DNA from 4 places in the Listeria marthii genome. Region 1 is predicted to be linked to each of the others. Evidence: riboswitches for the same ligand, from Rfam matches in the RefSeq annotation. Region 1 holds a riboswitch; each other region holds the start of a gene.

Region 1 (3,494 bases):
TAATTTTAAGTAACAGTTGCAAAATTGCTTCTGTTGTTTCAGGGTCCAAGGCGCTTGTTGCTTCATCGCTCAGCAGAATTTCTGGTTCATGCGCAAGAGCACGAGCAATCGCAACACGTTGTTTTTGACCGCCAGAAAGTTGGCTTGGATAGTTGTTTCGTTTATCCTCTAGGCCAACGATCGACAAGTATTTATTCACACGTGTTTCGATTTCGTCTTTTGGAACGCCTTCTAATTTTAATGGTTTGGCAATGTTATCATAGACAGTTGCGGTTTTTAGTAAGTTATATCCTTGGAAAATCATACCAATTTTCCGGCGTGCGACACGAAGTTCTTTGCTTGATAGGGTAGATAAGTTCTTCCCATCAATCACAACTTGGCCAGCATCTGGACGTTCAAGCAAGTTGATGCAACGAACAAGGGTACTTTTCCCGGCGCCACTGTAACCAACGACACCGAAAATTTCTCCTTTTTCGACTGTAATAGAAACATTTTTGACGGCTTCTACGGTTTTTCCATTTACATTAAATGATTTTGAAACTTGATGTAATTCGATCAAAATAAAACAACTCCCTAGAATGCAGGTACTACAGACCCATTAAATTCTTTTTCAATAAATGCTTTTACTTCATCTGAATGGTAATATTTTTCTAATGTTTTTACGACTTCATCGTCTTTGTTGGCACTACGAACGACAAAAACGTTTGGATATGGATTGTCTTTTGTAGGTTCGTGGTAAATGGCATCTTTATTAATAGAAAGTCCAGCGCCCATTGCAAAGTTAGTATTGATAGCTGCGGCTGCAACTTCATCTAATTGTGCAGGGATTTGAGAAGCTTCTAGTTCAACGATTTCAAGGTCAAGTGGGTTTTCAGCAATGTCTTTTTTCGTTGCTTTTTCTTCCACGCCATCTTTTAATTTAATAATGCCAGCATCTTCAAATAGTTTTAAACCACGGTATTCGTTACTTGGATCGTTTGGAACGGCAATTTTGTCGCCTTTTTTAAGATTTTTTAAGTCTTTAATATCGTTGGAGTAAATACCCATTGGGAATGCTACTGTTTTAAAAGCAACATCTAATTTGTAGCCTTTATCTTTCTTTTGTTGCTCTAAAAATGGGATTGTTTGGTAGTTATTCGCATCCAAATCACCATCGTTTAAAGCTGTATTTGGTGTATTATAGTCATCAAATGTTTTGATTTTGATTTCAAGACCGTCTTTTTTCGCTAATTTTTGAACTTCCTCAGCGATTTGTTGGTGAGGTCCTGCTGTTGTTCCGATTGTGATTTTTTCTGTGCTCAAGGCTTTATCATCACTACCGCCTCCGCACGCTGCTAATCCTAAAACAAGGCTTGATGCAAGTAAAATTCCTAACCCTTTTGTTAATTTTCTCATCTTTTTTCCTCCCTAGTATGTTGTGTGATTATCCAGATTTATTCATGAAAACAATAAAAAAACTTCTCTATTTTAGAATAGAGAAGTGGAAAGTCGAACATATCCAGCTCCTCTTATCTACCAAAACGGAATACACCATTTTGCTGGAATTAGCACCTTCACTTTACGCTTAAATAAAGTTAGGTTGCCGGGCTTCATCGGGCCAGTCCCTCTGCCGCTCTCGATAAGAGAAAATATTTTAGAAAAACCTGTTAGTTAAAAATATACGCATATTAGCTTAATTTGTCAATGCTTTTTTAAGTTTTAAAAAAATCGTACTGGACAAATACTTCAGAAAACTTTACTATTTTAATCAATGAAACTTAAAAAGGACGGGTGTCATATGAAAATTTCCAAACGCTTGCAAAATTTACCAGATCAGTTTTTTTCTAGCCTTGTAGAAAAAGTTGGAAAAAAGGTGGCAGAAGGTCATGATGTTATTAACTTAGGTCAAGGAAATCCAGACCAGCCAACACCCAAACACATTGTGGAAGCGATGAAAACAGCTTCAGAAAAACCACTTAACCACAAATATTCTTTGTTTCGCGGAAAGCATGAGCTAAAACAAGCCGCCGCTGATTTTTATGCGCGTGAATATAATGTAACAATTGATCCAAATACAGAAGTCGCGATTTTATTCGGCACAAAAACTGGCTTAGTAGAGCTACCGATGTGTTTAATGGACCCGGGCGATGTCATGCTTCTACCGGACCCAGGTTATCCCGATTATTTGTCCGGCGTAGTTCTAGGCGAAGTTCAATTTGAAAAAATGCCGCTAATTGCCGCAAATAATTTTTTACCGGATTTCACTAAAATTCCAGAAGATATAGCTAAAAAAGCCGAATTAATGTATTTAAATTATCCTAATAATCCAACTGGCGCAGTTGCAACGGCCGATTTCTTTGAAGAAACAGTTGCTTTTGCCAAGGAGCATAATATCGTTGTTGCGCATGATTTTGCTTACGGAGGAATCGGGTTTGACGGCGAGAAGCCAATTAGTTTTTTAGAAACGAACGGCGCGAAAGAAGTTGGGATTGAACTATATACACTTTCAAAAACGTATAATATGGCGGGCTGGCGCGTTGGTTTTGCAGTCGGAAATAGTGAAGTCATTGAGGCAATCAATCTGATTCAAGACCATATGTATGTTAGTCTCTTTCCAGGAATTCAAGATGCTGCGATTGAGGCGATAACAGGGGATCAGACGTGTGTAAGAGAATTGACTGCACGCTATGAAAGCCGTAGAAATGCGTTTATTTCCGCTTGTAATGAGATTGGCTGGAAAGCAGTTGCTCCAGCGGGCTCGTTTTTTGCTTGGATGCCGGTGCCGGAAGATTTTACCAGTAGTGAATTTGCGGATTATCTTTTAGAAAAGGTGAGTGTCGCGGTTGCGGATGGCAGTGGCTTCGGTGAGTTTGGCGAAGGATATGTGCGGGTTGGCCTTTTAATGGATGAAGATCGTTTGGAAGAAGCAGTTTCGCGGATTGCCAAACTACATTTGTTTGATAAAGTGGCTCAAAAGTAAGCGGATATCCAATTTTAAAAGGAAATCGCTTGTAATAATTCAGATAATTACTTGTATGTGTTATAATTGATTAGTAAGTCTATTCTTAGCATGTTGTTTTATGAAGGCAGGCCAGAATTTAAAGTGTTTAGTGAGATTTTTACGCATTAAATAAAAAATATCTGTCCCGGTTAAAGCCGGCGAAATCCAGGAATGAGAGGACTGTAAAAAAATGGCAGAAAAGAAAATTCTTGTAGTAGATGACGAAAAACCGATTGCGGATATAGTTAAGTTTAATCTAAATAAAGAAGGCTTTGATGTATACTGCGCCTATGATGGCGATGAAGCGTTAGAACTTGTAGAAGAAGTTCAGCCAGATTTGATTTTACTCGATATTATGCTTCCAGGTCGTGATGGTATCGAGGTATGTCGTGAAGTTCGTAAAAAATATGATATGCCAATAATTATGGTAACAGCGAAAGATTCCGAAATTGATAAGGTTATCGGACTAGAACTTGGTGCCGATGATTATGTAACGAAACCATTTAGTAACCGC
Region 2 (3,494 bases), on a different contig from region 1:
AGCGACGTGGCTTTTTCCCTTGTTACTCAAGGGATTTGTGATGAAATTGTTTTAATTGATAAGGTCGAAACAAAGGCAGAAAGTGAAGCGTTAGAACTACGAGATATGGCTTCGATGACGCGTTCTTATACAACTATCACATCGAACGATTGGGATGCGCTGGCGGACGCAGATGTGATTGTGATGGCAGTTGGGCCAGAAACGCTACTTCGGGAAGATCGAATGGAAGAACTTGTTGAAACAAGCAAATCTGTGGCAGAGATTGTACCGAAGATTGTAGCGACGGGTTTTAAAGGGGTTTTTGTGAATATTACGAATCCGTGTGATGTAATTACGATGCTTATTCAGAAAGTTTCGGGCTTTGATCGTTCGCGGGTGTTTGGGACGGGCACATCGCTTGATACAGCGCGAATGAGACGAGTAGTCGGGGAAACGTTACATATTAATCCAAAGAGTGTCGAGGGATACGTCCTTGGCGAGCACGGCGAATCGCAATTTGTTGCTTGGTCAACGGTGAAAATTGGCGGCATTAGTATCGCCGATTACAAAATAACAACACCACTTGATTTACCAGCTTTAAAAGATGCTGTTCGCGGTGGTGGCTGGAATATTTTAACTGGAAAAGGTTGGACGAGTTTTGGGATAGCGACAGCCGCGGCGGGAATTGTGGATGCGCTTTTAACAGATGCTAAACAAGTTTTTCCGTTAGCTGTGTATTCCGAAAAAACAACGACTTACATTGGTCAACCAGCGCTTATTGGTGCAAATGGGGTAATAGCTATTTTAGAACCGAAACTAACTGTAGATGAAGAGGCTAGTTTTGTTGCATCAGCTGAAATTATTAAAAAAGCTTTTCAGTTAATTGAACGATAATTTTTCATAAAAAAAGCTAGCGACATTTACGTCGCTAGCTTTTTAGGCTGTTTTAGCTTTTTTCTTTTGTTTAGGTTTTTTTGATTTTTTGGAAATAAAGCGAACTAGGCTAATGATAAGTGACACAACATATTCACCAAATGAGCCGATAAAAATGGCAATTGCTATTTCTGTTTGGGACATCCCACCGCCGTAAAAGCTGATGAAAAATACCACACCACTTGCAATTAATCCCATTGTTGCTAGGAAATATTTAAACCAATATAAACGAAACACAAAATCAAATAAACATACAACTGCTAAAAACCCAAGAAAAATAATCAAGGATAGCGGAATTAAACTCATAGATACAATCTCCTTTAGTTAAGTAAAACATCTTTTTTATCCATCTATCATACCACAGGTTGGAAATAATGATAAGTGAAAAATAATCAAACGCCATTTTTAAGGGATGGAAATGAATTCAAAACCGAATTATTATTGCATCTGGCCTCAGTTTATGGTATTCTATTTTAGAATTAAAATTTATCTTTCATCCAGAGCGGTAGAGGGACTGACCCTTTGAAGCCCAGCAACCTACACATATATGTGAAAGGTGCTAATCTGTTGCAGGAGTATTATCTTCTGAACGATGAGAGCAAAGGTATAATTATAGCCTTTCTCTATTCGTGCGCGTTTTGTGCAAAATAGGGAGAGGCTTTTTATATGAGACGTATTTGGAGAGAACTAAAGGAGGAAATTAAAATTGGCTAAAAACCGTCATCTATTTACATCAGAATCGGTTTCTGATGGACATCCAGATAAAATTGCAGATCAAATATCTGATGCAATTTTAGATGCAATTATTTCAAAAGATCCGGACGCGCGTGTGGCTTGTGAAACCACGGTGACGACTGGTTTAGTATTAGTAGCGGGAGAGATTACGACGTCTGTTTATGTAGACATCCCTAAAATCGTTCGCGATACTATTAAAGAAATCGGCTATACCCGTGCAAAATATGGCTTTGATGCAGAAACATGTGCTGTTTTAACGGCAATTGATGAGCAGTCACCAGATATCGCACAAGGCGTAGACGAAGCGTTAGAATCCAGAAGTGGCAACGAAATTGACGCTGCTATTGAAGCAATCGGAGCAGGAGACCAAGGTTTAATGTTCGGTTTTGCAACAGACGAAACAGAAGAATTAATGCCATTACCGATTTTCTTAGCGCATGGTTTAGCTCGCAAATTAACCGAATTACGTAAAACAAATAAATTAGATTACTTGCGTCCAGATGCGAAAACACAAGTAACTGTCGAATATGATGAATTTAATCAACCAGTTCGGATTGATACGATTGTTGTTTCAACTCAACATCATCCTGATATCACACAAGAACAAATTGCGAAAGACTTGCACACACATCTTTTCCCAGAAGTGATTGATGCTTCTTTCTTAGATGAAGATACGAAATACTTTATCAACCCAACTGGCCGCTTTGTTATCGGTGGCCCACTTGGCGATGCTGGTTTAACTGGCCGTAAAATCATCGTAGATACATACGGTGGTTATGCACGTCATGGCGGGGGAGCATTCTCCGGTAAGGATCCGACCAAAGTAGACCGTTCTGGCGCTTATGCTGCAAGATATGTTGCGAAAAATATCGTAGCTGCTGGACTTGCTAAAAAAGTAGAAGTACAAGTAGCCTATGCTATCGGCGTTGCGCGTCCGGTTTCGATTTCGATTGATACGTATGGAACAAGTGACTATTCCGAACAAGAATTAATCGATGGCGTAAATGCATTATTCGACTTACGACCAGCTGGCATTATCCATATGCTAGACCTGCGCCGCCCAATTTACCGTCAAACAGCTGCCTTTGGTCATTTTGGCCGTAGCGACCTTGATTTACCTTGGGAAAGAACTGATAAAGCAGAAGCATTGAAAAAATTAATTGTAAAATAAGTCTAACCGAGCATTTCATCTTAGAAATGTTCGGTTTTTTTCTTTCCTAAACAGTGCAAAGAGCGTTTAGTTATGATATGATAGACGTTGTGAAAAAAAGATAAAATGATTATCTATTATAGAGGAGAAATGTTACCATGTGTGGATTTGTAGGATGCGTACATGACCGCATTACAGAAATTACTGGCGCTGATAAAGAAACCTTTAGACAAATGAATAGTATGATTACGCACCGTGGGCCAGATGATGAAGGATACTTCACAGATGATCACGTGCAATTTGGTTTCCGCCGTTTAAGTATTATTGATGTAGAAAACGGTCATCAACCCTTAACGTATGAAAATGAACGTTACTGGATTATTTTTAATGGAGAAGTGTATAACTATGTGGAACTCCGTGAGCAATTAGTTGCTGAAGGAATGACATTTGAAACCGAAAGTGATACCGAAGTAATTATCGCTACATATGCGAAATACAAAGAAAAAACAGCAGAACGCCTTCGCGGGATGTTTGGTTTTGTGATTTGGGACAAACAAGAAGAACTTGTTTACGGCGCACGCGACCCATTCGGAATTAAACCATTTTTCTACGCAGAAGAAGACGGCAAACTGTTCATGGGTTCTGAAAAGAAATCCATTTTACATGCGTTAAAAGAAAAAGAATTAGATGAAGTATC
Region 3 (3,494 bases), on a different contig from region 1:
ATAGCGACCAGGATATGGGCCAAAATAGTGCGCACCATCTTGTTTTACTTCCAACACGACTTCGATATGCGGATTTTTTTCGTTCGTAATTTTAATATATGGGTAACTCGGTCCTTCTTTTAACTGGATATTAAAAGGTGGCTGATATTTTTGAATTAAAATCATTTCGAGTAGTAGAGCTTCTTTTTCGGAAGTAGTAATGATTAATTCTAAATCGCGAATTTGCCGTACAAGTCTTGCTGTTTTTCCGATTTGTTTGCTATGAAAATAGGATTTTACGCGGTTTTTCAAGCATTTTGATTTACCGATATACAGAATTTCGTTATTTTCATCTCTATAAATATAACAACCTGGTGATTCAGGTAATAAGGTTAATTTAGTTTGTAATTTGTCATCCAAAGGGGCACCCCTCCTTCTTGAACATCTATTCTAGTCCTACTTGCCATTTTTGTAAAGACGCAAAAAGAACTAGCGCACAAATGTGGCTAGCTCTTCTTATTAGTTATTTACCCCAAACATCTTCTGCTAGTTGGACAACGTAGCGTAATTTATTCCATTGTTCTTCTTCGGTCAGGATGTTGCCTTCTTCTGTGGAGGCGAATCCGCATTGTGGACTTAGGCGTAATTGGCTTAATGGGACGATTTCGCTCGCTTCTGCAATTCGCGCTTTAATCGTCGCTTCGTCTTCTAATTCACCTGTTTTCGAAGTAATTAAGCCGAGAACGATTTTCAAATCCGGGCGCGTCACATATTTTAATGGCGCAAAATCTCCAGAACGTTCGTTATCATATTCTAAAAAGAAACCATCGATGTTTAATTGACCGAATAAGGTTTCCGCAACTGGTCCATAGCCGCCTTCCGCAATCCATGTAGAACGGAAATTCCCGCGGCAAATGTGCATTGTGATGACCATATCAGCTGGTTTATGTTTGATAGATTCATTGATAAGATTTTTATACGTTTCTTGCAATGTGTCCGGATCAAATCCTCTTTGTCGCACGACTTCGCGTTGTTCATCCGAGCATAAATAGCTCCAAGACGTATCATCTAATTGTAAATAACGACAGCCAGCATCATAAAATGCTTGAATCGCTTTTTGATACGCAGTCGCTAAATCAGCGGCAAATTTGTCGGCATCATCTAAATATGGCTGATACTCAATGTCGCCGCGATAATGAAGCATTGCTGGACTTGGAATCGTTTGTTTCGCGACATGATTTTCACCAACTGCTTCTTTTAGGAAAATAAAATCTTCTATAAATGGATGCGTGGTGAAATCGATCGGAGCCGTGATTTTTACCGAATGCGATTTTGTTTGCACTTTGCTAAACTGAATACCTCCAGCCGCATCGTATCCTTCTACCCCATCCAAATTCTCCAAGAAGTCAAAATGCCACCAAGCACGGCGAAACTCGCCATCTGTGATTGATTTTAAGCCGACTTCTTTTTGCTTTTCGACAATGTATTTAATTTCTGTATTTTCAACTTCGCGCAACTCTTGGGCTGTTATTTCGCCAGCTTGGAACTTCTCCCGCGCGTCTTTAATAGCCTTTGTCCGTAAAATACTTCCAACATGATCTGCATAAAATGGTGCTACTTGATTCATTTCCTTCGCCTCAATTCGTTTTATTTTTATGTACAAAAAAACTTTCCCTCAAAAGACAGCTTTTAAGGGAAAGTGAATTTACCTGATTCGCGTGCCTTATCTGTCAGTGTTACCTGCTGGATTTGGCACCGTGAAAAATCCGGTTGCCAAGGCTTCGCTGGGCCAGAACCCTCCACCTTTCTTGATAAGTACTATGTAATTGGTTCTTATTATATCGTTTGCTTCTCGTAGTTGTCAAATTTATTTCTGAATATTTATGCTTCTGCGATAACTTCGATTTCAATTTCAGCATCAAGCGGCAATTTCGCTACTTGGAAAGCACTTCTCGCTGGGAAATCACTGGAAAAGAATGTCGCATAAACTTCATTTACAGCCGTAAATTCATTTAAATCTTTGAAGAAAACGGTCGCTTTGATGATTTTATCCAGTCCAGAACCTGCTTCTTCTAACACTGCTGCTAAATTTTTAAAAGCTTGCTCGGCTTGTTTTGTCGCGCCTTCTGCTAATTCTCCAGTTGCCGGGTTAATACCAAGTTGACCTGACGTAAAAATAAGTCCGTTCACTTTTACAGCTTGTGAGTATGGTCCAAGTGCTTTTGGGGCTGACGATGTTTGAATAATTTCTTTTGCCATTTTATCCCTGCTTTCTTTTATGGTATGCTTTTATTCTAATCAATAAAGTTTGTTTTAGCAACGAAGGGGGATTTCTGGATGATTTTAACAATATATTTAATCGCGATAACGCTTATTTCTTTTCTATTATTCGCTATCGATAAACGGAAAGCAATTAAACACGCTTATCGGATACCTGAATCTGTACTGCTTTTCACCGCATTTCTCGGCGGGGCATTTGGTAGCTGGATGTCGATGCAGTTGTTTCATCATAAAACACAAAAACCGAAGTTCCGGATTTTAGTGCCGCTTGCGATGGTTTGGACTGTTGGGGTTTTGGTTTGGTGGTTGTATTAATCTCCATTAAATTTTAAGCTTTGTAATTTTCATATTCCCAAAAGAAATAATTTTGCAGCGCTTCACAAGAATCATCCCAGCTCTCTTTTGTACATTTTTCCAAAATGGATTCTATTTTATCCAAAAGTAAATCATAACGATAATATTCCAATACGATTGCTTTTCGTTTCCCTTTTGGAAGTTTATACAAAGTTGCTGGTGTTACCACTGGAATGTGAAAATAATTGCCTCTTTTCGTGCCATCATTTGTTCCAATAAACAAATCAATAACTAGATAAAGTTCTTTTTCTGGGTCATATTCCCAATCTTTAAGCGGGACTTCTATTTCTGTTGAATGGATTTCTTGTAATAAAACAAGTTTTGAATTATGTTGTTTTTTCATTTAACTCCTCCGTGTGAATTAAAATTTGTTAATCTAAGAATCTATATTCAGTATATAATAGATATAGCACTCAATGTATTATTAAAAAACAGAAATCCCTCATTTTAAAAAGGGATTTCTGTTTTTTTACGCTTCTTTAAAAAATTTATTCTGAACTACTTTAATTATCTCCATCATCACAACTGCTCCGAGTGCTAAGCCTGCTGCAATCGACCATTCATGTAAGCCGAATGTTGCTGGGATTGAGAAGATTTCGCGAGCTCCTGGTAGTACGGTGATTCCGTATAAGACGAAACAAAGTAATACGGCGCCGATAACGTATTTGTTGCTGAAGAATCCTGCGCCAAATGCGGTTTGGACGTTCGAGCGAGCTGCAAATGTTTGTAATGTACGCGCTAGGATAAGTGTAGTGAATGCCTTTGCGACACTCATCTCTGGTGAAATTTGCATTCCGATGTATTGCGAAATGATAACGGCGATACCGATTAAGACGCCGCGGCTAATAACGGCGCGCATCGTTCCACCGGCAAAAATACCT
Region 4 (3,494 bases), on a different contig from region 1:
AATTCCACCGTCAGAACAAATCGGAATATACACACCAGTTTCTTCAAAATATTCATCGCGGGCTTTAGCAACGTCAATTAAGGCAGTTGCTTGGCCGCGGCCGATACCTTTTTGTTCACGAGTGATACAGATTGAACCACCACCAACGCCGACTTTAACGAAATCAGCGCCAGCTTCGGCAAGATAACGGAAACCATCGCGGTCAACGACATTTCCTGCGCCAACTTTGACCGTATCGCCGTATCTGCCTCGAACATAGTCAAGTGTGCGTTTTTGCCATTCGGAGTAACCTTCCGAGGAATCGATACAAAGAATGTCTGCGCCAGCTTCTACTAGAGCGGGAACACGTTCTTCATAGTCACGCGTGTTAATACCAGCTCCAACAACGTAACGTTTCGAGGAATCAAGTAGTTCTAATTTGTTTTCTTTATTGGAGTCATAGTCTTTGCGGAATACCATATGGACTAAGTTTTTATTGTCGTCTACAAGTGGTAAGGCATTTAATTTGTTGTCCCAAATAATGTTGTTAGCTTCTTTTAAAGTGGTCGATTTGTTAGCAGTAACTAATTTTTCGAAAGGAGTCATGAAATCAGCAACTTTTTCGTCTGGGCTCATGCGCGTTACGCGGTAGTCGCGACTTGTCACGATTCCTAGTAATTTACCGTGCGCCGTGCCGTCTTCTGTAACTGCAACTGTGGAATGACCAGTTTTTTCTTTTAAATCAAGAATGTCTTGAAGGGTTTTGTCTGGGCTGATGTTGGAATCGCTAATAACGAAACCAGCTTTATGATTTTTCACGCGAGAAACCATTGCCGCTTCACTTTCGATGGACTGGGAGCCGAAGATGAATGATACGCCACCTTCTGTAGCAAGAGCGATACCCATATTATCGTCGGAAACAGCTTGCATAATTGCGGAAACAAGCGGAATGTTCATTGTGATAGCAGATTCTTCACCCTTTTTAAATTTTACGATTGGTGTTTTTAAGCTAACGTTTGTTGGAACACATTCAGCGGATGAGTAGCCTGGAACAAGTAAAAATTCACTAAATGTGCGGGACGGTTCTTCAAAATAAAATGCCATTATTTCCACTCCTTCTTCTATTTTTAAATGAATTTATAAAATATCTTTATTATTTCAATAACTGGCAGGAAAGTCAATGATTGGGGGAGCTTTTTTAGGAATGTTTCTGGACGTTTTCTTTTGGGTGATGAGTGGAATAGATGAAAGGTAGAGAAACTTTGGCGAAGGAGGTAATCAGATGGACGAGGAAACGCTGCTTGAACGAGGCTACCGTAAGTATCGCGGGGCGGATATAGATATTTATTTTAATACAAATGTTTGCGAGCATTCGGGTAATTGTGTAAAAGGTAACGCAGAACTTTTTAATTTGGACCGAAAACCGTGGATTATGCCGGATAATGTATCGAAAGAAGAGGCGAAGCGGGTGATTCATACTTGCCCAAGTGGAGCGCTTCAATATATCGAGAAATAGGAGGAGATTAAATGGAATATAAAAATGGTGAAAATAGAATTTATGCTGTAAATGATGAAGGCGTAGAGGTTGGCGAAGTGACTTTTGTGCCAACTGGGGAAGATATGTTTATTATTGACCATACTGGCGTGGATGATGCGGCTCGAGGTCAAGGAATAGCCCAAGAACTGGTGAAACGCGCGGTTGAAAAAGCAAAATCAGAAGGGAAGAAAATTATTCCGCTTTGTCCATTTGCAAAAGCTGAGTTTTCTAAGAAGCCGGAATATCAAGAAGTAGAAGCATCTAAATAACAAGCGTAGACTGGGTTTTCTGCCCGGTCTATTTTTTTATAAAATAATTTTTGGGATTTCAGTTTTCTCTTCTTGACATCTGCTTTGTTTCAGTGTATCTTTAATTCACAGTAAACTTATAGGAATAATAGTATTACGTTTTCTTATCAAGAGTGGTGGAGGGAATCGGCCCAGTGAAACCCAGCAGCGGAGCGCAAGTTCTATGCTAATTCCGATCAGAAGTAATATTCTGGCAGATAAGTAGTAGCTTTTAATGAGGCGCTTCGATTCTGACCAAAAAACAGAGGAAGCGTTATTTTTTAGCGCTTAAAGAGGGGAGTTTTTGTTAGATGAAGAAATTTTTATTAGTAGCGGTTATCTCGGTTTTTGCCTTGGTGTTAACGGCTTGCGGAGGTTCTGGCGCTAGTTCAGACAAAGCAAACGGTTCAGGCAAAGCGAAAGACGGCGGCTCTCTTATTATCGGAGTTACAGGAGATCCAGAAGTTATCAATCCTAACTACGCTTCTGACCGTGTAACATTAACGATTCAACAAGCTGTATACGCACCGCTATTTTGGGAAGTTGACGGGAAACCGGCACTTGCAAAAAGCTTAGATATTTCAGATGACAACTTAACTTACACTGTGAAACTAAAAGATGGTTTAACTTGGCACGACGGCAAACCTTTAACTGCAGACGATGTAGTATTTACTGTTAATTCTATTTTAGATACAAAACAAAACAGCCCGAACCGCGGCAACTTTGTTTTTGACGATAAACCTGTAAAAGTAGAAGCAGTAGACGACACAACGGTGAAATTCACATTACCAACTGTTGCTCCAGCCTTTGAAAATACAATTAAAACTTTCTTCCCAATTCCAAAACACATTTTTGAAGGGGTAGAAAACATCGAGAAAAGTGATAAAAACAAAAATCCAATCGGCTCAGGTCCGTACAAATTTGTTGAATACAAAACAGGGGAATACGTTTCCTTAGAAAGATTCAACGACTACTTTGACGGCAAACCGAAATTGGATAAAGTTACTTTCCGAATCACAAAAGACCAAAACGCAGCTAATTTAGCACTGCAAAATGGTGAAATTAACTTAAAATCTATTCAACCTTCTGATAGAAACAAAGTAGAGAAAGCGAGCGCGGTAAACATTATCACTTACCCGGAAAATCGCTTAAGCTATGCGACATTCAACGAAAACCAACCAGCACTTAAATCAAAAGAACTTCGCCAAGCCCTTTCTTATGCGCTTGACCGTGAAGAAATCATTGATGCGGCTTACGGTTCAGATGAATACGCAAAACCAGCTTCCTCATTCCTAACAGAAAACACGAAATATTTCACTGATAAAGTAGAAACATACGACCAAGACATTGCCAAAGCGAAAAAATTAGTAAAAGAAAGTGGTTTTGATACAAGTCAAAAACTAACTGTTTACTATTTAAACAACAGTAAATCACAAGAAAGTATCGCGCTTTACTTGCAACAACAATACAAAGAAATCGGCGTGACACTGGACTTGAAACCAACAGATCCAAATGCACTTAGCAACATCACACTTGACCGTAAAAACGCAGATTACTCGATCGCGCTAAATGGTTATATCATGGGGAACGATCCGGATGCATATAAATCCCTATACCTAAGCGATGCGCCTTACAACTACTCAAACTACCACAACAAAGACCTAGACGCACTTTGGGAAAAAGGTGCTGTA

Evidence for each region. Region 1 has a riboswitch for S-adenosylmethionine ahead of HCJ55_RS10475 (MetQ/NlpA family ABC transporter substrate-binding protein). Riboswitches for the same ligand answer to the same signal wherever they lie in the genome.
Region 2: linked by a shared signal. The riboswitch ahead of metK (methionine adenosyltransferase) and the one ahead of HCJ55_RS10475 (MetQ/NlpA family ABC transporter substrate-binding protein) in region 1 are both predicted to bind S-adenosylmethionine.
Region 3: linked by a shared signal. The riboswitch ahead of HCJ55_RS04570 (5-methyltetrahydropteroyltriglutamate--homocysteine S-methyltransferase) and the one ahead of HCJ55_RS10475 (MetQ/NlpA family ABC transporter substrate-binding protein) in region 1 are both predicted to bind S-adenosylmethionine.
Region 4: linked by a shared signal. The riboswitch ahead of HCJ55_RS08080 (ABC transporter substrate-binding protein) and the one ahead of HCJ55_RS10475 (MetQ/NlpA family ABC transporter substrate-binding protein) in region 1 are both predicted to bind S-adenosylmethionine.

Annotation. Positions count from the first base shown of each region.
Region 1 is NZ_JAASWB010000005.1:74,743-78,236, forward strand. It holds gene HCJ55_RS10470 (methionine ABC transporter ATP-binding protein) at 1-559, opposite strand, end outside; gene HCJ55_RS10475 (MetQ/NlpA family ABC transporter substrate-binding protein) at 574-1,395, opposite strand; SAM riboswitch class I at 1,506-1,625, opposite strand; gene HCJ55_RS10480 (pyridoxal phosphate-dependent aminotransferase) at 1,778-2,959, shown strand; gene yycF (response regulator YycF) at 3,171-3,494, shown strand, end outside.
Region 2 is NZ_JAASWB010000003.1:19,684-23,177, forward strand. It holds gene HCJ55_RS05545 (L-lactate dehydrogenase) at 1-873, shown strand, start outside; gene HCJ55_RS05550 (hypothetical protein) at 916-1,218, opposite strand; SAM riboswitch class I at 1,403-1,511, shown strand; gene metK (methionine adenosyltransferase) at 1,619-2,818, shown strand; gene asnB (asparagine synthase (glutamine-hydrolyzing)) at 2,956-3,494, shown strand, end outside.
Region 3 is NZ_JAASWB010000002.1:350,004-353,497, forward strand. It holds gene uvrC (excinuclease ABC subunit UvrC) at 1-399, opposite strand, end outside; gene HCJ55_RS04570 (5-methyltetrahydropteroyltriglutamate--homocysteine S-methyltransferase) at 503-1,606, opposite strand; SAM riboswitch class I at 1,700-1,797, opposite strand; gene HCJ55_RS04575 (RidA family protein) at 1,861-2,238, opposite strand; gene HCJ55_RS04580 (DUF1294 domain-containing protein) at 2,317-2,574, shown strand; gene HCJ55_RS04585 (Imm8 family immunity protein) at 2,588-2,956, opposite strand; gene HCJ55_RS04590 (calcium-transporting ATPase) at 3,083-3,494, opposite strand, start outside.
Region 4 is NZ_JAASWB010000004.1:78,798-82,291, reverse strand. It holds gene HCJ55_RS08095 (IMP dehydrogenase) at 1-1,083, opposite strand, end outside; gene HCJ55_RS08090 ((4Fe-4S)-binding protein) at 1,262-1,495, shown strand; gene HCJ55_RS08085 (GNAT family N-acetyltransferase) at 1,507-1,785, shown strand; SAM riboswitch class I at 1,926-2,028, shown strand; gene HCJ55_RS08080 (ABC transporter substrate-binding protein) at 2,115-3,494, shown strand, end outside.